Regions from separate parts of the Pectobacterium cacticida genome, predicted to be linked through region 3. Evidence: predicted binding sites of a transcription regulator. Region 3 holds the regulator's gene; each other region holds the start of a gene.
The links. Region 3 encodes CRP, which controls carbon source genes, mostly activating them, when cyclic AMP is high. Its sites were predicted from a motif close to ATGTGANNNNNNTCACAT; they were not measured.
Positions count from the first base shown of each region.

Region 1: yrbN (protein YrbN) is a predicted target of CRP. The motif match lies at 5,199-5,216, and genes of this name have one in related genera.
Region 2: msrB (peptide-methionine (R)-S-oxide reductase MsrB) is a predicted target of CRP. The motif match lies at 3,638-3,655, and genes of this name have one in related genera.
Region 4: RFN81_RS14705 (iron-containing alcohol dehydrogenase) is a predicted target of CRP. The motif match lies at 2,230-2,247, and genes of this name have one in related genera.

Region 1 covers NZ_CP133656.1:710,809-718,348, reverse strand. The annotation lists gene ubiU (ubiquinone anaerobic biosynthesis protein UbiU) at 39-1,034, shown strand; gene RFN81_RS03380 (U32 family peptidase) at 1,046-1,924, shown strand; gene RFN81_RS03375 (luciferase-like monooxygenase) at 2,088-3,101, shown strand; gene RFN81_RS03370 (DEAD/DEAH family ATP-dependent RNA helicase) at 3,278-5,122, opposite strand; gene yrbN (protein YrbN) at 5,115-5,186, opposite strand; gene nlpI (lipoprotein NlpI) at 5,296-6,180, opposite strand; gene pnp (polyribonucleotide nucleotidyltransferase) at 6,320-7,540, opposite strand, start outside.
Region 2 covers NZ_CP133656.1:2,124,942-2,132,481, forward strand. The annotation lists gene sppA (signal peptide peptidase SppA) at 63-1,913, shown strand; gene pncA (bifunctional nicotinamidase/pyrazinamidase) at 2,006-2,653, shown strand; gene RFN81_RS09815 (YeaC family protein) at 2,691-2,969, opposite strand; gene msrB (peptide-methionine (R)-S-oxide reductase MsrB) at 3,103-3,522, opposite strand; gene gapA (glyceraldehyde-3-phosphate dehydrogenase) at 3,873-4,868, shown strand; gene RFN81_RS09830 (D-hexose-6-phosphate mutarotase) at 4,973-5,842, shown strand; gene RFN81_RS09835 (aldo/keto reductase) at 5,907-6,794, opposite strand; gene RFN81_RS09840 (MipA/OmpV family protein) at 6,911-7,540, opposite strand, start outside.
Region 3 covers NZ_CP133656.1:491,301-498,840, forward strand. The annotation lists rRNA gene RFN81_RS02320 (16S ribosomal RNA) at 1-1,281, shown strand, start outside; tRNA gene RFN81_RS02325 (tRNA-Glu) at 1,423-1,498, shown strand; rRNA gene RFN81_RS02330 (23S ribosomal RNA) at 1,740-4,645, shown strand; rRNA gene rrf (5S ribosomal RNA) at 4,783-4,898, shown strand; gene crp (cAMP-activated global transcriptional regulator CRP) at 5,366-5,998, opposite strand; gene RFN81_RS02345 (OsmC family protein) at 6,372-6,779, shown strand; gene RFN81_RS02350 (phosphoribulokinase) at 6,817-7,540, opposite strand, start outside.
Region 4 covers NZ_CP133656.1:3,189,061-3,196,600, reverse strand. The annotation lists gene RFN81_RS14710 (dihydrodipicolinate synthase family protein) at 6-890, opposite strand; gene RFN81_RS14705 (iron-containing alcohol dehydrogenase) at 942-2,078, opposite strand; gene dtnK (D-threonate kinase) at 2,307-3,623, shown strand; gene RFN81_RS14695 (D-threonate 4-phosphate dehydrogenase) at 3,616-4,596, shown strand; gene RFN81_RS14690 (hypothetical protein) at 4,648-4,833, opposite strand; gene RFN81_RS14685 (dihydrodipicolinate synthase family protein) at 5,094-6,011, shown strand; gene RFN81_RS14680 (YjhG/YagF family D-xylonate dehydratase) at 6,148-7,540, shown strand, end outside.

The DNA.
Region 1 (7,540 bases), 220 kb from region 3:
CCCGCTACGGCCCCGAACGGGTTAATAAAGGATTGTGTATGGAATTGCTTTGCCCCGCTGGTAACCTGCCAGCACTGAAAGCTGCCATCGATAATGGCGCAGATGCGGTCTATATTGGCCTGAAAGATGACACCAACGCACGTCATTTCGCCGGGCTGAATTTCACCGATAAGAAACTACAGGAAGCTCGCGAGTACGTGCATCATCATCAACGTAAGCTGCATATCGCGATCAATACGTTTGCGCACCCTAACGGTTTCCAGCGATGGCAACGCGCCGTAGACATGGCCGCACAAATTGGCGCGGATGTGCTAATCCTCGCCGATCTCGCCATGCTGGAATATGCCGCTGAGCGCTATCCAGACATCGAGCGTCACGTGTCGGTGCAGGCCTCGGCAACAAACACCGAAGCAATCCATTTCTATCATCGCCATTTCAATGTGTCGCGCATCGTGCTGCCGCGCGTGCTGTCCCTTCATCAGGTGAAGCAAATCGCCCGCACCAGCCCGGTGCCACTCGAAGTTTTTGCTTTTGGTAGCCTGTGCATCATGGCGGAAGGCCGCTGTTATCTCTCTTCCTATCTGACCGGTGAATCACCGAATACCGTAGGCGCTTGTTCACCCGCGCGATTCGTACGCTGGCAGCAAACGGAGAACGGCATGGAATCACGCCTGAACAATATTCTGATCGACCGCTATCAGGATGATGAAAACGCGGGTTATCCCACACTATGCAAGGGACGTTATTTGGTCGATGGGCAGCGCTATCATGCTTTAGAAGAACCGACCAGCCTGAACACGCTGGCGCTTCTGCCCGAGCTCATTGCCGCCAATATTGCCTCTGTGAAGATTGAGGGGCGCCAGCGGAGCCCAGCCTATGTGAGCCAAATCACGCAGGTATGGCGGCAGGCTATCGATAGCTGCCTCGCCCATCCTGAAGCATTCGTACCCACTCAGGCTTGGATGAACACGTTAGGCGCGGTGGCAGAAGGCGCGCAGACCACGCTCGGCGCCTATCACCGCAAATGGCAGTAGCGGGAGAACAGATGAAATACGCATTAGGGAATATCCTCTACTATTGGCCGAAAGAAGATGTTGAGGCGTTTTATCAGGCGGCGATGAATAGCAGCGCCGATATCATTTATCTCGGTGAAACGGTGTGCAGCAAACGCCGTCTGATGAAAGTCGCTGACTGGTTCAATGTGGCTCGTGAGGTCGCCAGTAGCGGCAAACAGGTGGTGATATCTACGCTGGCACTGTTACAAGCGCCGTCTGAATTGGCAGAGCTAAAACGCTATGTAGATAACGGTGAGTTTTTGTTAGAAGCCAATGATTTGGGTGCCGTCAATATCGCCGCCGAACGCAATTTGCCGTTTGTCGCTGGACACGCATTGAATTGCTATAACGCTTATGCCCTGAGAATCCTCCATCGGCAAGGTATGGTGCGCTGGTGCATGCCGGTTGAGCTGTCGCGCGACTGGCTGAAAGATTTGCTGAATCAGTGTGAAGAACTGGGCTTTCGCCATCAGTTTGAGGTGGAAGTTCTCAGCTACGGTCATTTACCGTTAGCCTATTCCGCCCGCTGCTTTACCGCACGTTCAGAAGATCGTCCCAAAGACGAATGCGAAACCTGTTGTATCCGCTATCCTCAGGGCCGAAAAATGCTCTCGCAGGAAAATCAGCAGGTTTTTGTCCTCAATGGCATTCAGACGCAAAGCGGTTATTGCTATAACCTCGGTAACGAGCTGACGTCAATGCGAGACATGGTCGATATCGTTCGGCTATCGCCGAACGATATCAGCACGCTGGACATGCTGGAAAAATTTCGCGCTAACGAGCAAGGCCATGCGCCAATAACATTGGAAAATCAGGCTGATTGCAACGGCTATTGGCGACGCGTCGCGGGCCTCGAACTCGTCCCCTAATCTATTGACTCTCCGGGCGGTACACCGCCCCTTATTCCCAGCGCACCTTTACATTACCCATAACCTCAACATTCCCTCATACTTACCTGACTTTCATCATTGACTGACGGCGTTAGCATCCACCGTATAAGTGGAGTCAGTGACCAACAAAGTGAGCCATCTTATGTCCATATCATCACATCCTCCGGTGCTCTCCGTGCTCGATCTGGCACCAATTCCGCAAGGCGCGACAGCTCGTGACGCCTTCCATCACTCGCTGGATCTGGCTCAACATACTGAACAATTGGGTTATCACCGTTATTGGCTGGCGGAACATCACAATATGACCGGTATCGCTAGCGCAGCCACATCCGTACTACTCGGCTATCTTGCCTCAGGTACGCAGCGTATCCGTCTTGGTTCCGGCGGCGTCATGCTGCCGAACCATTCACCACTCGTCATCGCCGAGCAGTTTGGCACGCTGGAATCGCTGTATCCCGGTCGTATAGATTTAGGATTGGGACGTGCGCCCGGCACGGATCAACGCACCATGATGGCGCTACGCCGTCATTTAAACGCCGATATTGAGGATTTCCCTCGCGATGTACAGGAGCTACAACGCTATTTTGCCGATGCGCAACCGGGGCAGCCGGTGCAGGCTGTCCCCGGACAAGGTTTACATGTTCCGATCTGGCTATTAGGATCGAGCCTTTATAGCGCTCAACTAGCCGCCAAGCTGGGGCTACCATTTGCCTTTGCTGCACATTTCGCTCCCGATATGTTGTTGGAGGCATTACATCTCTATCGTAAAAGCTTTATCCCGTCCGCCACCCACACTACGCCGTATGCGATGGTTTGCGTCAATGTCATTGCCGCCGATAGCGATCGGGATGCGCGCTTCCTTTTTACCTCCATCCAGCAACAGTTTATTAATCTGCGCCGGGGCGCGCCGGGCCCACTGCCAGCCCCAGTAGAAAATATCGACACGGTGGGGTCTGCTGCCGAACAATTTAGCGCGGAGCAAGCATTACGACTGTCGATTGTCGGAGATAGTACGAAAGTCCGCCATGGATTACAGAGCCTACTGCGTGAAACAGAGGCGGACGAGGTGATGATCAATGGACAAATTTTTGACCATCAGGCGCGAAAGGACTCTTTCGAACGGATCATGCAAATTTACCAAGACGTGATTGGCTAATCCGTACGGCCCAGTTAACTGACCTCCGCCTCGCGCTAAAGAGCGAGGACAGTAGAAGCGCCGAATAAAACGGAGTTGATTAGCTTTGTTTCGCCCTAAAAAAACGGCTCACCGATCGCGGTGAGCCGTTTTATATGCCCTAAAATAGGCCAATATGCCTGTTATCCAATATGTTTTTATTGGCCAACATCGGCAGGACGACGGCGCGGAGCGCGTTGACCTTCACGACGAGCATCACCCTGCCCGCCAAATGAACGACGTCCACCTTCGCGGCGTTCACCGCCGGAGAAAGAACGCCCGCCTCGGCTATCAGAACGTTCGCGGCGCTCCTGATGTTGCACTGCGTCACCCAACAATTGCATGTTCATTGGCTTATTCAAAATACGTGTGCGAGTAAAGTGTGACAGCAGATCACCTGGCATCCCTTTCGGCAATTCAATAGTCGAGTGAGACGCAAACAGTTTGATGTTGCCAATGTAACGGCTGCTGATATCGCCTTCGTTGGCGATAGCGCCAACAATGTGGCGAACTTCAACACCGTCATCACGACCTACTTCGATGCGATACAATTCCATTTCGCCAGCGTCACGACGCTCGCGACGTTGCGGACGCTCGCCATCACGGGCTTCACGTGGATCGCGGCGACGTTCGCCGCGCGAATCATCACGCTCGCGGAACTCACGGCGAGGACGGAATACCGGATCGGGTGGCAGAATCAGAGGACGTTCACCCTGTGCCATCTTCAGTAGCGCAGCCGCTAGCGTCTCGATATCCAACTCTTCCTGCGGTTGTAACTTGGTCAGTAGCGCGCGGTACATATCCAAATCGCTACTTTCCAACTGCTGTTGTACTTTCGCGGCAAATTTAGCCAGACGGCGCTGACCCAGCAATTCTGCATTCGGTAATTCCACTTCAGGAATCGTCAGCTTCATTGTGCGTTCAACGTTGCGTAGCAAGCGGCGTTCACGGTTTTCTACAAACAACAAGGCACGACCAGCGCGGCCCGCACGCCCAGTACGACCAATACGATGGACATAGGATTCGGCGTCCATCGGAATATCATAGTTCACAACCAGGCTAATACGTTCAACATCTAAACCACGCGCCGCAACGTCGGTCGCAATCAGGATGTCAAGACGACCGTCTTTCAGGCGCTCTAGCGTTTGCTCACGCAATGCCTGATTCATGTCACCGTTCAGCGCAGCACTGTTATAACCACTACGTTCCAGCGCTTCGGCCACTTCCAACGTCGCATTTTTAGTACGAACGAAAATAATCGCCGCATCAAAATCTTCCGCCTCAAGGAAACGAACCAGCGCCTCGTTTTTACGCATGCCCTGCACCGTCCAGTAGCTCTGGCTAATGTCAGGACGCGTCGTCACGCTTGATTGGATACGCACTTCTTGCGGATCTCTCATAAAGCGGCGCGTAATGCGACGGATCGCTTCAGGCATGGTCGCAGAAAACAGCGCAGTTTGATGCTCTGCGGGGATCTGGGCCATGATATTTTCAACATCTTCGATGAAGCCCATCCGCAACATTTCATCAGCTTCATCCAGCACCAAACCGCTCAGATGAGATAGATCAAGCGTTCCGCGCTTCAAATGATCCAGCAGACGACCCGGCGTACCTACAACAATTTGAGCACCGCCACGCAACGCCCGTAGTTGAACGTCATACCGCTGGCCGCCGTACAAGGCAACAACGTTAACGCCGTGCATATGTTTGGCAAAATCATTACAGGCTTCAGCAACCTGAACAGCCAACTCTCGGGTTGGAGCCAACACCAGCATCTGCGGTGCTTTTAACTCAGGTTTTAAATTATTGAGTAACGGCAGAGCAAAAGCCGCAGTTTTACCACTGCCGGTCTGCGCCATACCCAGCACATCGCGACCGTTCAGCAGGTGGGGAATACATTCAGCCTGAATCGGCGATGGTTTTTCATAGCCCAGATCGGTCAGGGCATTAATAATCGGAGCAGACAGCCCCAAATCGGAAAAAGAAGTAAGTAAATCAGTCATGTACACGTGCCTCATTAAACATGGCGGCCAGTCTACATAACTCATCGTGAAAATTTTCAGTCATTTTCATTGAAAAGTGTGAACCGGCTCAAATTGGATTAAAAAGCGAACAGAAAAGCCACCACCTGCAAAGGTGATACCGAAGTTTTTCAGGCTGATGATATGTTCGTCAGCTATTGCTGGTCCGATCCTGATAGGTCGTCTTGCTCTTGGCCTAATAGCGCCAATTCCAACAATGCATAGCGGTGCTCAACGAAATTATGAACGTTGTTAGCAACCGTCAGCTTGAACAGCGCCAAAGCGGTGTCCTTGTCCCCCAGACTTAGGTAGTGCTTACCTAAATAGAAGTCAGTTTCACTGAGATGCTCAGCGAGCGAAGTGTTATCCGTAGCCTCTTCCTGCAAACGTTGCATCAGTGTTTTCTCACTGATACTGTCCAGGTAGAATTCGACAATATTCCAGCCCCAAGGTCCTTTCTTAGCATCGTGATAGCGTTTATTTAACGCCTTTACAGCCGCATCTGGATTGATCTCTCGCTCCACAAGATACAGCCACAACGAACGGAAAGGATCATTCGGATCGTCTCGATAAAACGCCAGCAGATCATCCTGCGCCAACAGGTAGCGACCACCATAATACAAAGCGATGCCCCGGTTTAAACGCGCGTAATTGTAAGTTGGATCAAGCTCTAGTACAGAATCAAACGCTTCATAGGCAGCATCAAAATTGCCTGCCTGCGTAAAATAAATACCCAGATAGTTAAAAACTTCTGGAATATCAGGGCGGATCGTTAGTGCTTGTGAAAAATCATTTCGCGCTAAAGCCCGCAACCCGATGCTATCATACAACACTCCGCGCTCATATAATAGCTGCGCTCGCTCATCATCAGTCAGCGCCCGGCTAGCAAGGATTTGTTCCATGCGGGCCAGAATAACTTCCTGCTGCAAAGTCGGCTGTAACGGAATCGCCAATACTGCGTCTTTACGCCAATCCGTGTTGCTGCATCCTGCCAGCATGAGTGCTGTTGCAACATAACACCAGCGCAAGAAAGGCTTCATTTCCCACTCCCGAAGACAAACATTGGATGAACATCCTGTCCCGGACCGCTAAGCGTAAGAACATCCATATCCTTACGATAGATGCAGCGCTTCGTCATAAACATCAAGCGGAGCGCCATAGGGCTGTTATTTAACAGTGTTATTCTCCGGAAGCAGCTGCTGCCGCATCCTGGGTTTGCACTGTGGCTTCCTTGATACTTAAGCGCACGCGGCCTTGACGGTCAACTTCCATCACCTTGACAGAGACTTCCTGACCCATCTGTAAATAGTCGGTCACTTTTTCTACACGCTTATCGGCAATCTGAGAAATATGTACCAGACCTTCTTTACCGCCGCCAATAGCCACAAAAGCACCAAAATCGACAATACGAGTCACTTTACCCTGATACACGCGGCCAACTTCAATTTCAGCGGTAATCTCTTCAATTCGACGAATCGCATGCTTCGCTTTCTCGCCATCCGTAGAAGCGATCTTCACCGTACCATCATCTTCAATTTCAATGGTTGTGCCCGTTTCTTCCGTCAACGCACGAATCACCGAACCACCTTTACCGATTACGTCTTTGATCTTGTCGGTGCTAATTTTGAGGGTATGAATACGCGGGGCGAACTCAGAAATATCGCCACGTGGAATGCTGATAGCCTGCTCCATCACACCCAGAATGTGCAAACGTGCACCTTTGGCCTGATTTAGCGCTACCTGCATAATCTCACGGGTAATCCCCTCAATCTTGATATCCATTTGTAACGCGGTAATACCTTCACGGCTGCCAGCAACTTTGAAGTCCATATCGCCCAGATGGTCTTCATCACCCAGAATATCGGACAGAACAACAAAGTTATCGCCTTCTTTCACTAACCCCATTGCGATCCCGGCAACGGCTGACTTAATCGGAACCCCAGCGTCCATCAGAGCCAGAGAAGCACCGCAGACAGATGCCATCGAAGAAGATCCATTAGATTCCGTGATTTCAGATACAACACGTACGGTGTACGGGAATTCGCTCGCTTTAGGCATGACGGCCAGCACGCCACGCTTGGCTAGGCGACCATGCCCTATTTCGCGACGCTTTGGTGAACCCACCATTCCCGTTTCACCAACAGAGTAGGGAGGAAAATTATAGTGTAACAGGAAGCGATCGGTACGTTCTCCGGTCAGCTCATCAATAGTCTGTGCGTCGCGCTCCGTACCCAGCGTTGCTGTAACTAACGCCTGCGTTTCACCGCGGGTGAACAACGCGGAACCGTGAGTACGGGGCAGTACGCCGGTGCGTATATCCAGACCACGTATCATGTCTTTTTCACGGCCATCAATACGCGGTTCGCCTGCCAGCACGCGGCTACGTACCACGTTTTTCTC
Region 2 (7,540 bases), 1.6 Mb from region 3:
CTTTGTCTGAGGCAAAGGGGAGCCTCAGGGCACACGCTGTTTTACCCGTTCATGGAGATATCATGCGCACACTGTGGCGAATTTTTAGCAGATTGTTTACGTGGACATGGCGTCTACTCAATTTCATCAGGGAATTTATTCTTAACCTTTTCCTTATCGCGTTACTTTTTGTCGGCGTTGGAATTTACTTGCAAGTAAAATCGACGCCGGAACCGGCCACGAAGGGGGCGTTACTCGTCGATCTCTCGGGTGTGGTGGTTGATAAACCGACGGTTAATAACAAGCTACGTCAATTAGGGCGCGAATTCTTCGGCGCATCGAGCAATCGACGTCAGGAAAACTCACTGTTTGATATTGTCGACGGCATCCGTCAGGCAAAGGGAGATGACAACATCACGGGTATGGTGCTGGATCTCAGCGATTTTACCGGCGCCGACCAACCCTCCCTTCAGTATATTGGCAAGGCACTGCGTGAATTTCGTGACAGCGGTAAGCCTATTTATGCCATCGGTGACAGCTACAGTCAGGCGCAATATTATTTAGCCAGTTTTGCTAATACCGTGTCATTAACGCCACAGGGAAGTGTTGATCTGCACGGTTTCGCCACCAATAATCTCTACTTCAAGTCCCTCCTCGACAAACTGAAAGTCACCACCCACATCTTCCGGGTGGGAACCTATAAATCCGCCGTAGAACCGTATTTGCGTGACGATATGTCACCAGCCGCCCGTGATGCGGATGGACGCTGGGTTAACGCACTATGGCAACAGTATTTAAACACCGTCTCCGCTAATCGCCAGATCACGCCGCAGCAACTCTTCCCCGGCGCAGCAGGTATAATTGCCGGTTTACAGGCCGTTCAGGGCGATACCGCTCGCTATGCGTTAGATAATAAGCTGGTCGATGTCGTCGCATCACACTCCGAGACGGAACAATCACTGATTAAAGTCTTTGGCTGGAATAGCCAAAAAAATAATTATAATTCCACCAGCATCTACGACTACGCGCTTAAACCGCAGGGGCAAAACGCTAATCAGATTGCGGTTATCTTTGCCAACGGAGCCATCATTGACGGGCCGGAAGCACCAGGAATGGTCGGCGGTGCTACCACGGCCGCACAGATTCGCGCCGCCCGACTCGATCCCAAAATAAAAGCGCTGATACTGCGCGTCAATAGTCCCGGCGGTAGTGTTACAGCCTCGGAACAGATTCGCTCGGAATTGATGGCATTTCGCTCGGCAGGCAAGCCTATTGTGGTTTCCATGGGAGGAATGGCGGCATCAGGAGGGTACTGGATCTCCACGCCAGCGAACGCGATAATCTCCAGCGCTGCTACGTTAACCGGCTCCATCGGTATTTTTGGCGTAATTACTACGTTTGAAAATTCATTGGAAAGTCTTGGCGTCCACACCGATGGCATAGCCACTTCTCCATTGGCCGATCTGTCTATCACCAAGTCGCTGCCTCCGGAGTTTTCACAGATGATGCAGCTAAGTATTGAACGTGGCTATAAAAATTTCATTGATATTGTGGCACAGTCGCGTAAAAAAACGCCGGAGCAAATCGATAAAATCGCTCAAGGGCACGTTTGGGTGGGTAGCGATGCGAAAGAAAATGGCCTGGTCGATCAGCTAGGTGATTTTGATGATGCAGTGAAATTAGCCGCTAAACTGGCGAAGCTGGATCAATATCAATTGAATTGGTATGCCGAATCGCCGGGTCTGTTCGATACGATGTTGAATCAGGTGAATGCCTCAGTTTATGCATTATTACCTGTTGCCGTTCAATCCATGTTGCCCGCACCGGTTGCACAGTTGGCGGAGGTGGTGCGCGCACAACCTTCCCTCATGAATAATTTCAACGATCCGCAAAATCGATATGCATTTTGCCTCCCCTGTGGGGACGTTCGCTAATATTCATATTAATTGGCTCAATCATCGTCATTATTGCTGATGGTGATTGGGTTTGATTTATCACTGTACCTCGATCCATCACGGAGCTGTCCATGAAAAAAGCACTGCTACTGATTGATTTGCAAAATGATTTTTGTCCTGGTGGTTCATTGGCCGTTAAGGAGGGCGATCGCGTTATTGATATTGCCAACCGTGCCATTGATGCCTGCGAGGCGGCAGGCGTTACGATAATCGCCAGTCAGGATTGGCATCCTGCTAATCACGGTAGTTTTGCTGCTAATGCACATGCCAGCATCGGCGATACCGGTGAATTAAATGGATTACCGCAGGTATGGTGGCCCGTTCACTGCGTACAGCACACAGCAGGCGCAGACCTCCATCCGGCATTACATCGGTCTGCCATTCAGTGGATTGTGCGAAAAGGGACTCAGCCTGAGGTTGACAGCTATAGCGCTTTTTTCGATAACGGACATCGGGTTAAAACCGATCTGGATGCATGGCTACGCGCTCACCAGATTACCCATCTGACGATAATGGGGCTGGCAACAGATTATTGCGTAAAGTTCAGCGTGTTAGATGCCATAGACTTGGGATACCACACCGAGGTGCTGGTAGATGGCTGTCGTGGTGTAAACCTCTTACCTAACGACAGCGATGCGGCACTACAAGAGATGGCGCAGCGGGGGGCAATACTAACAGATATAACGCGGTTCCTTGCCACTCTACCGTCAATCCGCTGATTATCGGTAACGGGCGTCGCCGGGTTAAATATGCCGTTTATGCATCTGGCTTTAGCCTAACAATCGCATCGGCTTGCGTAAATTGACGCTTTAGTTCCTGCTTGCTCTTCAGCACAATTTCACCATCAGTGCCAATCGTCATGTGTTCAGCCTGCGTATTATGGCGAGCCTGCCACAGCATAACCATTTGCAGACAGTTCTCTTTCTGTTCAGGCGTCAATGCGACCCCATCCGGCCATTTACCCAGTTCCACGGCCGTCACTATCCGTTGGTAAATGGTTGGCGTCATGGCGTCAATCAACTCATTGAGTTCCATACCCATTTCTGCTCCAAGAAAATACAGCGCTTTACTCGCGCAACGATTATAGTCCAGATATTCATGGCATATCGCAACATTTGCATTCTCATAACATTTGTATTTTCATAAGAATGGCTGAATCGTTTAAAGCTTATCCATCAATGCGCTCGCCATTCGCCTTGTCGATAAAGCTCAGCGAGGCGGAATTAACACAATAACGTTCGCCAGTGGTTGGGGGGCCATCAGGGAAGACATGGCCCAGATGCGCATCGCACTGCCCACAGCGAATCTCAATACGACGCATATTGTGCGAATCGTCTTCCAGATAGCGAATGGCATCAATGGCAACAGGCCGATCAAAACTTGGCCAACCGCAACCTGAATCATATTTGCTATCGGAATAAAATAGTGGGGCCTGACAACACAGGCAGTGATAGATGCCGGTGCGTTTGTTATGCAGTAGCTTGCCTGAAAATGCGGGTTCCGTACCGCGTTGCTGAGTGACATAGCGCTGCATCTCAGTCAATTCTGTATCATCGGAAGGTGTTGGTGTAGCAGAGTCGTTAATCATGAAAGTCTCACAGCTGGAGCATCAATTCGTTAGGCTGTCGATTATAACAAGAGCTTAACAATCTGGTAGACTGTTATCACTTAATCCTCTGCATGTTTTAAGCATGAGCCTTTAATTGTGACATGCATCACATATAGAGAACACATGGGCTTTATATGATACGTTTCGCCCCAATATCAGTCTTAGATGTTACTAAGTTACAGGTTCAATCGGTTTTCGTACAAGGATTAGTCATAGGTTTGACTTACCGCAACTATTGACACGATTCCGCTTGACGCTCAGCAAGGTTTTTGTAATTTTACAACCAACCCTTTTACTCACTATTCACAAACCAATAGCTGGTGGAATATATGACTATCAAAGTAGGTATCAACGGTTTTGGCCGTATCGGCCGTATTGTTTTCCGCGCCGCGCAAGAACGTTCTGACATCGAGATTGTTGCAATTAACGATCTGTTAGATGCGAATTACATGGCGTACATGCTGAAGTACGATTCCACACATGGTCGTTTCAACGGCACCGTTGACGTTAAAGATGGCCACCTGATTGTTAACGGTAAAACCATCCGTGTTACCGCAGAACGCGATCCTGCCAATCTGAAATGGAACGAAGCCAACGTCGATATCGTTGCTGAAGCGACCGGCCTGTTCCTGACTGACGAAACTGCGCGTAAACACATCGCTGCTGGCGCGAAAAAAGTCGTTCTGACAGGGCCTTCCAAAGACAATACGCCAATGTTCGTAATGGGCGTTAACCACAAAACTTACGCCGGCCAGGACATCGTGTCTAACGCGTCTTGCACCACTAACTGCCTTGCTCCGCTGGCAAAAGTGATTAACGATAACTTCGGCATCGTTGAAGCGCTAATGACGACCGTTCACGCGACCACTGCAACGCAGAAAACCGTTGATGGCCCGTCTCATAAAGACTGGCGTGGCGGCCGCGGTGCGTCTCAGAACATCATCCCTTCTTCTACTGGCGCAGCGAAAGCCGTAGGTAAAGTCATCCCTGAACTGAACGGTAAACTGACAGGTATGGCGTTCCGCGTTCCTACGCCTAACGTATCGGTTGTTGACCTGACAGCGCGTCTGGAAAAACCAGCGTCTTACAAAGAAATTTGTGCCGCAATCAAAGCTGCCTCTGAAGGTGAGTTGAAAGGCGTACTGGGTTACACTGAAGACGACGTTGTTTCTACCGATTTCAACGGTGAAACACTGACATCAGTGTTTGATGCCAAAGCCGGTATCGCACTGAGCGACAACTTTGTGAAACTGGTTTCCTGGTATGACAATGAAACAGGTTACTCAAACAAAGTCCTGGATCTGATCGCGCACATTGCAAAATAAGCGTCGGCGATGATTCGGTGAAAAAAGGGCGACGCGATGTCGCCCTTTTTTATTATTAATTGCAGATTTGTTTTACAACGAAAAAAATCAAAAAAGGCCTTATCATGCATAACACCCTTTTCTCGCTCCCCATCACCAAACAGATCAACGAGACGCTGAGTCAACGTCAGTTGGGCCAATTACCGATTATCGTCGTTGAGCACCCAGAAGTTCGTGCTGCTGTCGCATTACAAGGTGCGCACCTGCTCAGCTGGCAACCGACGAACGAAGAACCCGTGCTCTGGTTAAGTGACAATTCGCCTTTTACTCACCACGTCGCAATCCGTGGTGGGATACCGATTTGTTTCCCATGGTTTGGCCCCTTCGCAGAACCTAACCATGGTTTTGCCCGCCTGTTGCCATGGGAATTCACCGCCCACAGTGAGGATCGGCATGGCGTACAACTCACATTCACGCTGCGCGACAATGAAGAAACGCGTCAGAGTTGGCCGCATGAATTTACGCTTATTGCCCGCTTCAAGCTGGGTAAGGAATGCGGTATTGAACTGGAAGCGCATGGCGATTATCGCATTACCAGCGCGCTACACACCTATTTCAACATCGGCGATATCAGCGATATTCGCATTGCGGGTCTGGGCGATTCCTACATTGATAAAGTCGATGGGGGCAAACAGGCGTCTCAGCAAGGCGATCTGGTGTTCACCGATCGTACTGACCGTATTTATACCCAGCCGCAGGAGACCAGCGTGATTCATGACGCAGGGCTGAAACGCGTCATTGAAATTCACCATGAGCATCATAGCGATGTCGTCGCGTGGAACCCTGGTGCAGCACTCTCGCGTACTATTAGCGATATGCCAGACGACGGGTATAAAACGTTTGTATGTGTGGAAACCGCTCGGATCGGTCAACCCTTTGAGGCAGCAACAAAAGCGCCAGCGCGCCTGGCAACGGTAATTCGCATTAAAAAATAATCTCGATTTTTCTACGTTCATCGGGGGCCGCTTCCCGCCCCCTTGATCCTGCGTTTGTTTGCCTCTATACCACATCCAGCCGCAGTTTGTGCGTCGGCGGCGGAAAAGCCTGATCTAACTGCGCGCAATCCTCCATCGAGAGCATCACCCCTAGGGCCTTCGCATTTTCCTGAACATGCGCAACGGAACTCGCTTTAGGGATCGCAATCACCCCCGGCTGACGAATAACCCAAGCTAATAAGAGTTGAGCGGGCGTGATGCCTTTTTCACGCGCCATGTGATTCACCAGCGGATGTGAAAACAGTCCCTCACGCAGCCGCCCCGCCTGCGCCAGCGGGCAGTATGCCATCACGGGAAGCGACTGTTGCTGACACCACGGTAACAAATCAAATTCAATACCGCGCGACGCCAAATGGTATAGCACCTGATTCGTCATACAGCGCTTCCCTCCCTGTAATGACCATAGCGCCTGCATGTCATTTAGATCGAAATTAGACACGCCCCACTGGCCGATTTTACCTGCCTGCTGCAATCGCTCCATGGCGATGATCGTATCGACTAATGGAATAGTCCCGCGCCAGTGCAATAGATAAAGATCGATATGATCCGTTTGCAATCGTTTCAGGCTGCGTTCACACGCCTGTATTGCTTTATCGCCGCCTGCGTTATGCGGGTAAACTTTGGATACCAGATACACGCTGTCACGACGTCCGCGTATTGCTTCGCCGACCACCCGCTCTGCCCCGCCGTCCGCATACATTTCAGCCGTGTCAATCACCGATAGCCCGAGATCGAGACCGGCCTGCAACGCCGCCACCTCTTGCGCTTTCATCAGCGCATCTTCACCCATGAACCATGTTCCCTGGCCGATGGCCGGGACACGAGTGCCATCGGGAAAACGAATCGTTTTGGGCGTATGGGCTGCGTTGGAAATACCGAAAGTTTTTGTCATGCGCACCTCCCTTATTGATGATCACCGTAGCATAGCTTTTAGCGCACTATAAACGTGCAAATGGGGTGACATCACCCCATTATTGTACGGCAAGTGCACTATGTGCAGGCATTCAATCAGAAACGATAGCTGACGCCAGCACTCATTAAGACGCTATGATTGCTATCAACAATTGGGCTATCTTTCGTCTCGTCAGACAACCGCGTGTAGCGGCCAACGGCCCAGGCGCTCCACTGAGCATTGATCTTATATCCAGCACTCAGCTCAAGATACGGTGCCCAACCATCACCCGGTTTATACTGATTAAAACCGGAGCGCGCGGACTCTTTGCCGCTAACGCCATAATAATATTGGTTCATGTTTTCGCTGAACCAGGTCGCGCCAATACCCGGTGTGATACTCAAATCTCCCATTGAGAAACGGTAAAGATAAGCGGTATCCCACGCGAAGCCGTTGCTGTAATCCAGCGTATCGCCTGCCAGCACGGTACGGATTTCCCCCCAATCGGCAATATGCCGATAGGCCGCCCCCGCCATTAACGTCCCGCGGCGTTTATCTAACTGCTTCATGCGCGGATCGTCGCTATCTCCGGGTTTAAAACCCAAAGGCAGATAGTAAGCCGTTAAAGAGAGTCGATTTGCTCCTTCATTCCATAGGTAGTACCCGCCCCCTAATCCACGGAAATAAAATTTTTCACTTTCATAATTCAGTACAGGAAGCGGATAGACATCATTATCAACACCACG
Region 3 (7,540 bases):
AAAGGCTCACCTAGGCGACGATCCCTAGCTGGTCTGAGAGGATGACCAGCCACACTGGAACTGAGACACGGTCCAGACTCCTACGGGAGGCAGCAGTGGGGAATATTGCACAATGGGCGCAAGCCTGATGCAGCCATGCCGCGTGTGTGAAGAAGGCCTTCGGGTTGTAAAGCACTTTCAGCGGGGAGGAAGGCGTGAGAGCGAATACCTTTCATGATTGACGTTACCCGCAGAAGAAGCACCGGCTAACTCCGTGCCAGCAGCCGCGGTAATACGGAGGGTGCAAGCGTTAATCGGAATGACTGGGCGTAAAGCGCACGCAGGCGGTTTGTTAAGTTGGATGTGAAATCCCCGGGCTTAACCTGGGAACTGCATTCAAAACTGACAGGCTAGAGTCTTGTAGAGGGGGGTAGAATTCCAGGTGTAGCGGTGAAATGCGTAGAGATCTGGAGGAATACCGGTGGCGAAGGCGGCCCCCTGGACAAAGACTGACGCTCAGGTGCGAAAGCGTGGGGAGCAAACAGGATTAGATACCCTGGTAGTCCACGCTGTAAACGATGTCGACTTGGAGGTTGTGCCCTAGAGGCGTGGCTTCCGGAGCTAACGCGTTAAGTCGACCGCCTGGGGAGTACGGCCGCAAGGTTAAAACTCAAATGAATTGACGGGGGCCCGCACAAGCGGTGGAGCATGTGGTTTAATTCGATGCAACGCGAAGAACCTTACCTACTCTTGACATCCACAGAATTTGGTAGAGATACCTTAGTGCCTTCGGGAACTGTGAGACAGGTGCTGCATGGCTGTCGTCAGCTCGTGTTGTGAAATGTTGGGTTAAGTCCCGCAACGAGCGCAACCCTTATCCTTTGTTGCCAGCGATTAGGTCGGGAACTCAAAGGAGACTGCCGGTGATAAACCGGAGGAAGGTGGGGATGACGTCAAGTCATCATGGCCCTTACGAGTAGGGCTACACACGTGCTACAATGGCGTATACAAAGAGAAGCGAGCCTGCGAGGGTGAGCGGACCTCATAAAGTACGTCGTAGTCCGGATTGGAGTCTGCAACTCGACTCCATGAAGTCGGAATCGCTAGTAATCGTAGATCAGAATGCTACGGTGAATACGTTCCCGGGCCTTGTACACACCGCCCGTCACACCATGGGAGTGGGTTGCAAAAGAAGTAGGTAGCTTAACCTTCGGGGGGGCGCTTACCACTTTGTGATTCATGACTGGGGTGAAGTCGTAACAAGGTAACCGTAGGGGAACCTGCGGTTGGATCACCTCCTTACCAAGAAAGATGTGCGTTGAGTGAAGTGCTCACACAGATTGTCTGATGAAAAAAATGAGCAAGCGCACCTGTTGATGTAATGAGTGTTAACTCATGCTGATGCGAGCGTGCCGGATGTCTGATTCGGTACGGAGTTTTCGTGTCCCCATCGTCTAGAGGCCTAGGACACCGCCCTTTCACGGCGGTAACAGGGGTTCGAATCCCCTTGGGGACGCCAATCCGATAATGAGTGAAAGACATTATCCTGAATATCGTAAAGATGACTTTGATAAGTCGTGTTTACGATATTGCTCTTTAACAATCTGGAACAAGCTGAAAATTGAAACATGACAGCGGAATAATCGTGAATACCTTGGCTATTTATGGGTAAACACGGTGAATTTGTCTGTCAATGAGTCTCTCAAATAATCACAGCGCGATGATGACTTTGGTTTATCAAAGACACCTTCGGGTTGTGAGGTTAAGCGACTAAGCGTACACGGTGGATGCCTAGGCAGTCAGAGGCGATGAAGGGCGTGCTAATCTGCGAAAAGCGTCGGTAAGCTGATATGAAGCGTTATACCCGACGATACCCGAATGGGGAAACCCAGTGTGTTTAGACACACTATCATGACATGAATCCATAGTGTCATGAGGCGAACCGGGGGAACTGAAACATCTCAGTACCCCGAGGAAAAGAAATCAACCGAGATTCCCCCAGTAGCGGCGAGCGAACGGGGAAGAGCCCAGAACCTGAATCAGTGTGTGTATTAGTGGAAGCGTCTGGAAAGTCGCACAGTAAAGGGTGATAGTCCCGTACACAAAAATGCACAGGCTGTGAGTTCGATGAGTAGGGCGGGACACGTGATATCCTGTCTGAAGATGGGGGGACCATCCTCCAAGGCTAAATACTCCTGACTGACCGATAGTGAACCAGTACCGTGAGGGAAAGGCGAAAAGAACCCCGGCGAGGGGAGTGAAATAGAACCTGAAACCGTGTACGTACAAGCAGTGGAAGCCCACTAGTTGGGTGACTGCGTACCTTTTGTATAATGGGTCAGCGACTTATATTCTGTAGCAAGGTTAACCGAATAGGGGAGCCGGAGGGAAACCGAGTCTTAACTGGGCGTTAAGTTGCAGGGTATAGACCCGAAACCCGGTGATCTAGCCATGGGCAGGTTGAAGGTTGGGTAACACTAACTGGAGGACCGAACCGACTAATGTTGAAAAATTAGCGGATGACTTGTGGCTGGGGGTGAAAGGCCAATCAAACCGGGAGATAGCTGGTTCTCCCCGAAAGCTATTTAGGTAGCGCCTCGTGAATTCATCTTGGGGGGTAGAGCACTGTTTCGGCTAGGGGGTCATCCCGACTTACCAACCCGATGCAAACTACGAATACCGAAGAATGTTATCACGGGAGACACACGGCGGGTGCTAACGTTCGTCGTGAAGAGGGAAACAACCCAGACCGCCAGCTAAGGTCCCAAAGTCATGGTTAAGTGGGAAACGATGTGGGAAGGCCTAGACAGCCAGGATGTTGGCTTAGAAGCAGCCATCATTTAAAGAAAGCGTAATAGCTCACTGGTCGAGTCGGCCTGCGCGGAAGATGTAACGGGGCTAAACCATGCACCGAAGCTGCGGCAGCGACACTAAGGTGTTGTTGGGTAGGGGAGCGTTCTGTAAGCCTGCGAAGGTGGCCTGTGAGGGCTGCTGGAGGTATCAGAAGTGCGAATGCTGACATAAGTAACGATAATGCGGGTGAAAAACCCGCACGCCGGAAGACCAAGGGTTCCTGTCCAACGTTAATCGGGGCAGGGTGAGTCGACCCCTAAGGCGAGGCCGAAAGGCGTAGTCGATGGGAAACAGGTTAATATTCCTGTACTGGGTGTGACTGCGAAGGGGGGACGGAGAAAGCTAGGTTATCCGGGCGACGGTTGTCCCGGTTTAAGCGTGAAGGTGGATGACTTAGGAAAATCCGGGTCATTGTTAACACTGAGGCGTGATGACGAGTCACTACGGTGATGAAGTAACCGATGCTACGCTTCCAGGAAAAGCCTCTAAGCACCAGGTCACATCGAATCGTACCCCAAACCGACACAGGTGGTCAGGTAGAGAATACTCAGGCGCTTGAGAGAACTCGGGTGAAGGAACTAGGCAAAATGGTGCCGTAACTTCGGGAGAAGGCACGCTGGAGTTGGTGAAGTCCCTGGCGGATGGAGCTAAGACCAGTCGAAGATACCAGCTGGCTGCAACTGTTTATTAAAAACACAGCACTGTGCAAACACGAAAGTGGACGTATACGGTGTGACGCCTGCCCGGTGCCGGAAGGTTAATTGATGGGGTAAGCTGTAAGGCGAAGCTCTTGATCGAAGCCCCGGTAAACGGCGGCCGTAACTATAACGGTCCTAAGGTAGCGAAATTCCTTGTCGGGTAAGTTCCGACCTGCACGAATGGCGTAATGATGGCCAGGCTGTCTCCACCCGAGACTCAGTGAAATTGAACTCGCTGTGAAGATGCAGTGTACCCGCGGCAAGACGGAAAGACCCCGTGAACCTTTACTATAGCTTGACACTGAACCTTGAGCCTTGATGTGTAGGATAGGTGGGAGGCTTTGAAGCGTGGACGCCAGTCTGCGTGGAGCCAACCTTGAAATACCACCCTTTAATGTTTGATGTTCTAACGTGGGCCCCTGAGCGGGGTTGCGGACAGTGTCTGGTGGGTAGTTTGACTGGGGCGGTCTCCTCCCAAAGCGTAACGGAGGAGCACGAAGGTTAGCTAATCCTGGTCGGACATCAGGAGGTTAGTGCAAAGGCATAAGCTAGCTTGACTGCGAGAGTGACAGCTCGAGCAGGTGCGAAAGCAGGTCTTAGTGATCCGGTGGTTCTGAATGGAAGGGCCATCGCTCAACGGATAAAAGGTACTCCGGGGATAACAGGCTGATACCGCCCAAGAGTTCATATCGACGGCGGTGTTTGGCACCTCGATGTCGGCTCATCACATCCTGGGGCTGAAGTAGGTCCCAAGGGTATGGCTGTTCGCCATTTAAAGTGGTACGCGAGCTGGGTTTAGAACGTCGTGAGACAGTTCGGTCCCTATCTGCCGTGGGCGTAGGAAGATTGAGAGGGGTTGCTCCTAGTACGAGAGGACCGGAGTGAACGCACCGCTGGTGTACGGGTTGTGATGCCAATTGCATTGCCCGGTAGCTACGTGCGGAAGAGATAACCGCTGAAAGCATCTAAGCGGGAAACTTGCCTCGAGATGAGTCTTCCCTGGGCACAAGATGCCCCTGAAGGGCCGTTGAAGACGACGACGTAGATAGGCTGGGTGTGTAAGCGTAGCGATACGTTGAGCTGACCAGTACTAATGACCCGAGAGGCTTAACCTTACAACACCGAAGGTGTTTTGAGAGATGAAAGACGCATAGAGAACGATATTCAGCTTGTTTTAGGATTGGTTCTGATGGTTACGGAGATGACAAAGAAGGGAGTCATGTTAAGTAACGGTCGGAATGAAACAGATTTGCCTGGCGGCGATAGCGCGGTGGTCCCACCTGACCCCATGCCGAACTCAGAAGTGAAACGCCGTAGCGCCGATGGTAGTGTGGGGTCTCCCCATGTGAGAGTAGGGAACTGCCAGGCATCAAACAAGTGGAAAGCCCCTGTCGCAAGACAGGGGCTTTTTGCTGTGCTGCGCCCAGCATGAGCACATTCCTGCGGGGGAAAGTCCTGCCATAAGTTGATCACAACACAACGAATGAAGCGAAGTGCACTTGCGTGAGGGGGAGCGCAAACGCCAAGAGTCTGGCGGCGAGCTGGATACATCGGCTCAGGGCAATCCAGCTCAAGCAATGGAAGAGTGGTAAGACGGTGAACTGGGCGTTATGTGCAATGGGAGTCAGTGCGACGGTGGCTCAACAGCCGCTGCGGGAGGAGATACAGTGCCAAACTATTCAATAGGGTATTTTAACCCAGCAATGGCTCGACAGTCTGGGAGTGCCTCATCTCTTGGCCTCAACTTCCCAAACCGCCCGGTGCGGACCCGCATGCCGGGTGACGCGGAGGGGCACAGTTCATAAGAACTGCGCCCTATGCCGATTTACAAGGCGTTAGCGAGTGCCATAAACGACAATCGTTTTACCATGAGCAGAAATCAGATTCTGATCTTCTAACATTTTTAGAATACGCCCCACGGTTTCACGTGAACAGCCAACGATTTGTCCAATTTCCTGGCGAGTAATTTTTATTTGCATGCCATCTGGGTGTGTCATGGCATCAGGCTGTTTGGCCAGGTTAAGTAGAGTCTGTGCGATACGGCCAGTGACATCAAGGAAGGCAAGATTGCCCACTTTTTCTGAAGTTACCTGGAGGCGACTTGCCATTTGAGCAGATAGACGCATGAGAATATCTGGATTGACTTGAATAAGTTGGCGGAATTTTTTATAAGAAATTTCTGCAACTTCACAAGCTGTTTTCGCTCGGACCCAGGCGCTGCGTTCCTGACCTTCTTCGAATAGGCCAAGCTCACCAATAAAATCGCCTTGATTGAGGTAGGAAAGGATCATTTCCTTGCCTTCTTCATCCTTGATTAGCACTGCGACAGAGCCTTTAACGATATAGTAAAGCGTTTCTGCTTTTTCACCTTGGTGAATCAGCGTGCTCTTCGATGGATACTTATGGATGTGACAATGGGAAAGGAACCATTCGAGAGTTGGGTCTGTTTGCGGTTTGCCGAGAACCATTCGCTATCATCCTCTGTTGTAATTTACTACGCAAATTACAGGGGTCAGAGTTCCCTGTACGGCGCGTTTAACTGCTAAAAATAAAATTTAGTCTAGGCAGAATGATGTCAGGGAATATACTGGAACCATTGTACCCCCTGATTTCCGGTTGCTGTCTTGCCGCACCGTAAACATAACTGAGGTATGTTTGGTTACGCCATCATCTTCTTCGTTTCAGGGGGCGTCCAGAAACAGTCTATTCTATTTTTGTTTTAACACAGCTTTGAGGATGTGTCTTGTGTTGTCTCGCGTCAGTATGACAACGCGCCGAATTTTGCTGACTTTTGTACAGTTAAGATATAAGTTTTCAAAAAAATTTTAGCGGGGAAGCATCATGCAAGCTCGGGTGAAATGGGTTGAGGGTTTAACGTTTCTGGGGGAGTCCGCGTCAGGGCATCAGATATTGATGGATGGTAATTCCGGTGATAAAGCGCCCAGCCCGATGGAAATGGTGTTGATGTCGGTTGGAGGGTGTAGCGCGATCGATGTAGTGTCGATTCTGCAAAAAGGGCGTAATGATATGACCGACTGTGAGGTGAGATTAACGTCAGAGCGACGGTCTGAAACGCCGCGTTTATTTACTCATATCAATCTGCATTTTATCGTTACGGGCAAAAATCTGACCGATAATGCTGTTGAACGCGCTGCTGCACTATCAGCGGAAAAATACTGCTCAGTAGCGCTAATGTTGAGTAATATTGTTAAGGTAACACACAGCTACGAAATTAGAACGTTGTCATAACGTTTCTCTGAGCGCGATATCGCCGAACCTGTCGCGCTTATTTAATCGCTTTCCCTTCAACCAATCGCTGTACCAGTGGTGCCATGATTAATTCCATCGCCAACCCCATTTTCCCGCCAGGAACGACCAGCGTGTTAATGTGGGAAATAAAGGATCCCTGTAACATGGCGAGTAAATAGGGATAATCAATAGCATCCAACCCCTGAAAGTGAATGACGACGAAACTTTCATCCAGTGACGGAATTGACTTAGCCGCGAACGGGTTAGAGGTATCCACCGTAGGTACGCGCTGGAAGTTAATGTGTGTACGAGAGAACTGTGGCGTGATGTAGGTGATGTAGTCTTCCATTGAACGGACGACGGAGTCCATTACGGCCTCACGCGAGTGACCTCGTTCATTGATGTCTCGCATCAGTTTTTGTATCCACTCTAAGTTAACGATCGGCACCACGCCGACGAGTAAATCCACATGCTGTGCCACGTCGTTTTGCTCAGTGACTACGCCGCCGTGCAGCCCTTCATAAAACAGAATATCGGTGGGTTCCGGCATCGGCTCCCACGGAGTAAACGTTCCGGGAACTTGATTGTAAGGAATCGCCTCGTCGTAAGTATGAAGATATTTACGCGTCTGGCCGCGTCCATGCAGACTGTATTCAATAAATGATTGTTCCAACAGACTGAAATCATTCGCTTCCGGGCCAAAGTAACTAATATGGCGCCCTAAATCACGCGCTTTGCGGATAGCCATATCCATTTCCGGA
Region 4 (7,540 bases), 1.4 Mb from region 3:
CTCTGTTACTGCGAGAATTGATTAAGTATGCGGCGGATGTTGTCTTCATCCTGAGTTGAGAATTGGATCGGATAACGGCTGACGCCGACATCATGTCCCATCAGGGTGAGCGCTTTTTTCACCACCGCCGGTGAGAACGCGATGGCGTATAACGTCTTACGTAGTTCGGCGACCTGTTCTTGCGCCTGACGAGAACCTTCGATGTCGCCGGCGTGAAAACGATGCCAGATCTGGCTGATGGGTTCCGGCGCTACGTTGGCCAGCCCGGAAATGCAGGCGGAACAACCGTCAACAAATCCCTGATGGATCAACGAATCCGGGCCATTCAACACATCAAAACCATCAACGTCTTTCACGGCGTGTAAATAACCGCTGAGGCTTTCATAGCTGCCTGCGCTGTCTTTGATACCGATGATGTTTGGATGATCCGCCAGCGTGCGGACGGTTTCTGGCGCCAGCGTATTCCCCGTGCGGGCTGGAATATTATAGAGAAACACTGGCACGGTCAGCGCATCGGCTACGGCGGTGTAGTGGGCGATCAGTTCTTCCTGTTTGAGGGGAATAAAATACGGTGTGATAACCGAAACGGCATCGACGCCCAGCGCGGCGATACGTTTGCCGAGCTTGATGGTTTCGCGCGTGGAAATTTCACCAATGTGACCGACAACGGGCACCTTTCGGCCCACTTCATCGACGCAGGTCTCGGTAACGGCGACTTTTTCATCGGTGTGCAGCACAAAAAACTCACCGTTGGTGCCGTTGCAAAAAATACCGTTGCCGTAGCGCATCTGGCGCTGGATTTGAAGCCGCAGCGCGGCGGGGTTAAATTCACCTTGGTGATCAAACGGTGTAACGATGGCGGTCAGGACGCCGGTAATGTTTTTACTCATTGGGGTTCCTCGTACACATGATTGAAAGAGGGAAACGCGGCGCGGTTTGGCTTAAAACAGCGTCAGGTAAACCTCACGGACATCGTCGGCACAGACCTGTGTCGGCACATTTTTCATCAGGCGCTGAACCTGCAAGGCCGCATCAACCAGATAGGGCAGATGCGCCTTTTCCACGCCAAGTTGCTGTAGGGTGTTAGGTAGGTTGAGGCGTTTAACCAACGCGCTGAAATACGTCACCAGCGCCTGCGCTTTTTCCGCTGTCGCGAGCGTTAGATCGGCATCTGGCAGCAGGTCATAGGCTTGAGCGAATTTTTCCTGCGCGGCGTTCTGCACGAAACGCATGCAAGGGGCGAGCAGGATGGCGTTCGCCACGCCGTGGGGAATGTGGTATTTGCCGCCCAGCGGGTAAGACATGGCGTGAACCAGATGCGTACCAGCGTGGGCAATCGCGGCGCCGCCATAATAAGAGGCCCACAACATATTGAGCTTGGCGTCCAGATTGCCGGGTTCGCGTACCGAGGTTTCGAGGTGGGCAAACAGCTTTTTCAGCCCAATCAGCGCGTAGTTGTCGCTGACCGGGTTAGCGCTTGTTGAGGTAAAGCACTCAATCAGATGGCAAAGCGCATCGATACCCGTCGACGCGGCGATGTGCGGAGGCATGCTAGTGGTCAGTTCCGGCACCAGCGCGACGTAATCCGGTAGCATCACCGGGGTAATAATACCGACTTTGGTCTCTTTCTCCGGGATTGCCAGAATAGCATTTGGCGTCGCTTCCGAGCCGGTGCCCGCCGTGGTCGGAATGAGCAGAGAGGTTGTGCGGCGCGTCGGTTTTTCTCCCGCCAGCAGGCTATCCAGCGTAACGGTTTCATCACCCGCGCACAGGACAGAAAGCAGCTTGGCGACGTCCAGGACGCTGCCGCCGCCGATGCCAATCACCAGATCGGTTTGGGGTTGTGTGAGCTGGCCCAGTATCTTTGCGACGTCATGTTGACTGGGTTCGGCAGGCACATTATCAACGAACAGAAGCTGCGGAACGGCTTGCTTAACGTGTGCGATCAGCGTCTGAACGTCAGGTAGCCCAACGATGTTTTGGTCAGTAACCAATAAAACGTGCTGTTTCCCTGTTAACAGGTAACGGATGTCCTGAAGTACCCGGTGACCGCTGAGGATCGTGCTATTGATATTCATGCCTATTACCTTGCCTTTTTCTCTTTTCTCGTCTTTGCCAGATCGTTAACACGGAAATGATTGATTTCAGTCATATCGCGTGATGTATTCACTTACGAACATGCTGTGCTGCATTGTGGTGACAATTTATAGGTGAAATGGCTGTTAAATAATTTGAGATTGCTCACATATAATCAAATATGATTTAATATAATCAAATATCAGGTAATCATGGAGTGGGAACGCACTATGCCAAACGTGCAGCAGTCAGCAGAACAGGTCTTGGTGGTTGCTGATGATTTTACAGGGGCTAATGATGCAGGCGTCGGTCTGGCGCAGCATGGCGCGCAGGTTAACGTCATTTTTGACGCGAACAAACTCCATGCCGATTTGCTGGGCGACGCGGTCGTTATCAATACCAATAGTCGTGCCGAGCGTAGCGACGTGGCGTCTTTGCGTATCGGCGACGCCATCGCCGCCTGGCGTGCGGCCGGGGGGCAAGGCTGGATTATCAAGAAAATCGACTCGACGCTGCGTGGAAATGTGGGCGCGGAAGTGGCCGCCGCGCTGTCTGCGGCTGCGGCGCCTATCGCACTGATTGCAGCGGCGTCGCCAACGTTGGGGCGTGTTACCCGACAAGGCGACGTCTGGGTTAATGGTCGTCTGCTTACCGACACGGAGTTCGCCAGCGATCCAATGACGCCGGTGGCCTCGTCTTCTATCGCCACTCGTCTGGCGGAACAAACCGCATTACCCAGTGCTGAGATTCATCTTGAAGAAGTGCGCCAGCCCCATTTAGCCCGCCGTTTGCAACAACTGGCAGAGGCGGGTGTCCGTCTGATTATTTTGGATACCGAAGTACAGGACGATCTGCGGCATATCATTGACGCGGCGAAGTCATTGCCGTTCCGTCCGCTGTTGGTCGGCTCTGCCGGGTTGAGCGATGCGCTGGCGGCCGCATTGGGTTTCACGCGTAACGACAACATGCCGCTGCTGGCAGTCGTTGGATCGATGAGTGATATCGCTCAAAAACAGATTGCCTTTGCGCAGCGGCATCGCGATGTCGTCATAGTGGACATCGACATCAACACGTTCTTCTCTCCCGATTGCGACGCCACGATGAACTCGTTATGTCAGGAAGCGGTAAGCGCGCTGGTAAACGGGCGACACTGCATTATGCGTCCTCGCCACAATCCGGAGCAGCGCTTCAAGATTGATGCGCGTTGCCGGGCGCTAGGGCTTAGCCGCCAGCAATTAGGCGAAACCATCAGCCACGGGCTGGGAGAACTGACGTGCCGCGTGGTTCAGGCGCTGGATCGCCGCGAGGCGCAACGCTTACCGGGAGGGTTGTATTTATCTGGTGGCGACATTGCGATTGCCGTAGCCACCGCTTTGGGCGCGACGGGCTTTCAGATTAAGGGGCAAATCGCATCCTGTGTACCTTGGGGATATCTGCTGAACAGCATGGTCGGCACGACTCCTGTCATGACTAAGGCCGGGGGTTTTGGCAACGACGCTACCCTGCTCGACATTTTGCGTTTTATTGAGGAGAGAATCAGTGAGTAAAATTATTGCGGTAACGATGGGGGATCCTGCCGGGATTGGGCCGGAAATTATTATCAAGGCGCTGGCCGACGGCGAGCTGTCCGGCGCACCTGCCGTGGTGGTGGGCTGTGTCCAGACGATGCGCCGTATTCTGGCGCTTAATGTGGCGCCATCCGTCACGCTGAATGTGATTGATAAACCCGCCGACGCGGCGTTCGCGCCTGGTGTGATCAACATCATTGATGAGCCGTTAGCGCGACCGCAAGCGCTAAAGCCGGGGTTGGTTCAGGCTCAGGCCGGGGATCTCGCCTACCGCTGTATTAAAAAAGCGACCGAACTGGCACTAGGGGGGGAAGTCCATGCGATCGCGACTGCGCCGCTGAATAAAGAAGCCCTATACTCTGCTGGGCATCATTATCCTGGCCACACTGAGTTGCTGGCGGAACTGACTCACAGCCGTGACTATGCGATGGTGTTGTACACAGAGAAACTAAAGGTAATTCACGTCTCAACGCATATTGCGCTGCGTAAATTCCTGGATACGCTTAACCGTGAGCGTGTGGAAACAGTGATCAACATAGCGGATACCTTCCTTAAGCGCGTCGGTTTTGCACACCCCCGCATCGCGGTGGCTGGCGTTAATCCGCATGCGGGAGAGAACGGCCTATTTGGTGACGAAGAGATCAACATCGTAACGCCAGCGGTCGACGCGATGAAAGCCAAAGGCATTGATGTGTCTGGCCCATGCCCGCCGGATACGGTTTACTTACAGGCGTATGAAGGCCAGTACGACATGGTGGTTGCGATGTATCACGATCAGGGGCACATTCCGCTCAAGCTGCTGGGCTTCTACGATGGGGTAAATATCACCGCTGGATTACCGTTTATTCGTACTTCTGCCGACCACGGCACCGCGTTTGACATTGCCTGGACGGGAAAAGCCAAATCCGAAAGTATGGCAATTTCGATCCAACTCGCGCTGCAACTCGCCTGATTGCCGTCCTTCGCCCCCGCAGTCGGCGTGGTGTTTTCAGCGACGTAGATATCAGGTAATGAATTTCCCGCCCTCGGGCGGGTTTGAGTATCCTGCCATTAGGAATAGAGTGAACGTCATCGCGTTACACCCGTTTGCGCTATTTTTTTCCATCTTCCATCTTCCATCTTCCATCTTCCATCTTCCATCTTCCATCTTCCATCTTCCATCTTCCATCTTCCATCTTCCATCTTCCATCTTCCATCTCCGATTCAGGATTCCATGCCGCTAGGTATTACTGCTTCCCTTTTTACCTTCACTTCTAGGTTTTGTGATCCAGTGACCAATTCTTAATGTTGCACTCAGTTGGTTATTTACGCACCACAAGTTGTGGTGCTAGCATTTTGTTATGAAATATAGAACTTAGTTTTATAATGTAAAACAAAATGACTTGGCCGATTAAATATGGATCGCGAGCTCGTTTCTTTTTGGTTATCTAGTGCTGTAAGGAGAATTGAATGGGGTGTATCACAGCGTTTACGGGAATTATCCCGCCGGTGTCATCAATCTTTACGGATGACGGCCTTTTGGATGTAGCGGGTATGCAGCGCGTGATTGATCGCTTGATCGCTGCGGGGGTGGATGGGCTGTTTTTCCTCGGTACGGGAGGTGAATTTTCACAGATGTCGACGGCGGAGCGTATGGCTCTGGCGGAAGCAGTAGTGCCTATGGTGGATCGCCGAGTTCCAGTATTGATTGGCGTGGGCAGTACCAACACGCGTGAAGCTGTTGCGTTGAGCCAACATGCTGAGGCCATTGGCGCCGATGCGGTGGTCGCCATTAATCCCTATTACTGGCATATTACCGAAGAGAACCTAATGGAATATTACAGGGCTATCGCCACTGCCGTTTCGCTCCCAGTAATTTTGTATAATTTCCCCACGCTCACTGGTCAGGATCTTTATCCCGCGCTAGTGAAACGTCTGGCTGATGCACATCACAACATTGTCGGTATAAAAGACACCATCGATTCTGTGGCGCATTTGCGCGATATGATCGTCACGGTGAAGCCTGCCCATCCCAATTTCTCAGTGTTCTGCGGTTTTGACGATCACTTATTGAATACCCTGCTAATGGGAGGCGATGGCGCAATTTCCGCCAGTGCCAATTTTGCACCGGAGTTGTCTGTTGGTATCTACCAGGCACTCCGTCAAGGGCAATTAGCGGAGGCACTGGCGATGCATAAAACTATTTTGCAATTACCGCGCCTTTATCAAATAGACAGCCCATTTGTGAATGTAGTGAAAGAAGCTATGGTGCTGGTGGGAATGGATATTTCTACTACCTGTTTAGCGCCGACCCAGCCATTAAATAGTGAGCAGAAAGCGCAGGTCCGGCAAACGCTCGTTGATGCCGGCGTGTTACCAAAAAAATAACCACAGTGTTATCTGGTTTCGGGACGCGAGCATATTACGCGCGGCCCGAAACCGGAATTCAGTGAGTAGTGATGTTGTGCATGCTGTTTTCTAAAAGAAAACAGCGCGTTTTATTCTAAAAATAAGTGGATAAGCCATGTCTATAAATACGATTTATCATCAGGACAATGCGCAGATTTATGATATTCAGACGCATGCGGAAGGGCCACAGGGAGCATTGCCGCTGACACCGGAAATGCTGATTGACTCACCGAGTGGCCATATATTTGGTTTGACTCTCAATGCCGGTATGGGGTGGGACCCAAATAAATTATTGGGCAGCGAAGTCTTAATTTTAGGAACGCAAGGCGGGATCCGCGACACGGATGGTAAACCCGTGGCATTAGGGTATCACACGGGGCATTGGGAAATTGGCCTGCAAATGCGTGCAGCGGCGGAAGAAGTTGCTCTTCACCGTGGAATCCCCTTCGCTGGTTATATCAGCGATCCTTGCGACGGTCGTTCTCAGGGAACTACCGGCATGTTTGATTCATTGCCCTATCGGAATGATGCGGCGGTTGTTTTTCGCCGCCTGATTCGCTCGCTTCCGACCCGCAAAGCCGTCATCGGCGTCGCTACCTGTGATAAAGGGCTACCCGCGATGATGATCGCACTATCTTCCATGCATTCCCTGCCGACGATCATCGTCCCTGGTGGGGCGACGTTGCCGCCAACTCAGGGCGAAGATGCCGGGAAAGTTCAGACCATCGGTGCGCGTTTTGCCAATCACGATATTACGCTGGAAGAAGCAGCGATGCTCGGCTGTCGTGCATGTGCATCGCCCGGTGGCGGTTGCCAGTTTCTTGGTACGGCAGGAACCTCTCAAGTGGTTGCCGAGGCGCTAGGGTTGGCGTTACCCCATTCGGCGCTGGCACCTTCTGGACAGGCGGTCTGGCTGGAAATCGCCCGTCAATCCGCTCGCGCGGTGCTGATATTGGAACGTAAGGGGTTAAGCACCAAAGATATTCTAACTGATGATGCTATTGAGAATGCGATGACGGTACATGCCGCATTCGGTGGATCAACCAATTTATTATTGCATATTCCGGCCATTGCACATGCTGCGGGGTGTCGAATCCCCAGCGTCGATGACTGGACTAAGATCAATCGGCGCGTGCCGCGTCTGGTGAGTGTCTTACCCAACGGCCCTGTCTATCATCCTACCGTGCGTGCGTTTTTGGCTGGCGGCGTGCCGGAAGTCATGTTGCACCTGCGCGATCTCGGGCTATTGCACGAAGATGCGCTGACGGTAACAGGGGAATGCGTGGGCGACAATCTCGCCTGGTGGGAAACCTCTGAACGACGGAAGGTATTCCGTGAGCGTTTGTGGGAATTGGATGGCATCCGTCCCGATGACGTCATTATGAACCCGGATCAGGCGCGCGAAAGAGGGTTGACGTCAACCATCACGTTCCCGATGGGGAACATTGCGCCAGAAGGGTCGGTGATTAAATCCACGGCCATAGATGCTTCCGTAGTCGGCGATGATG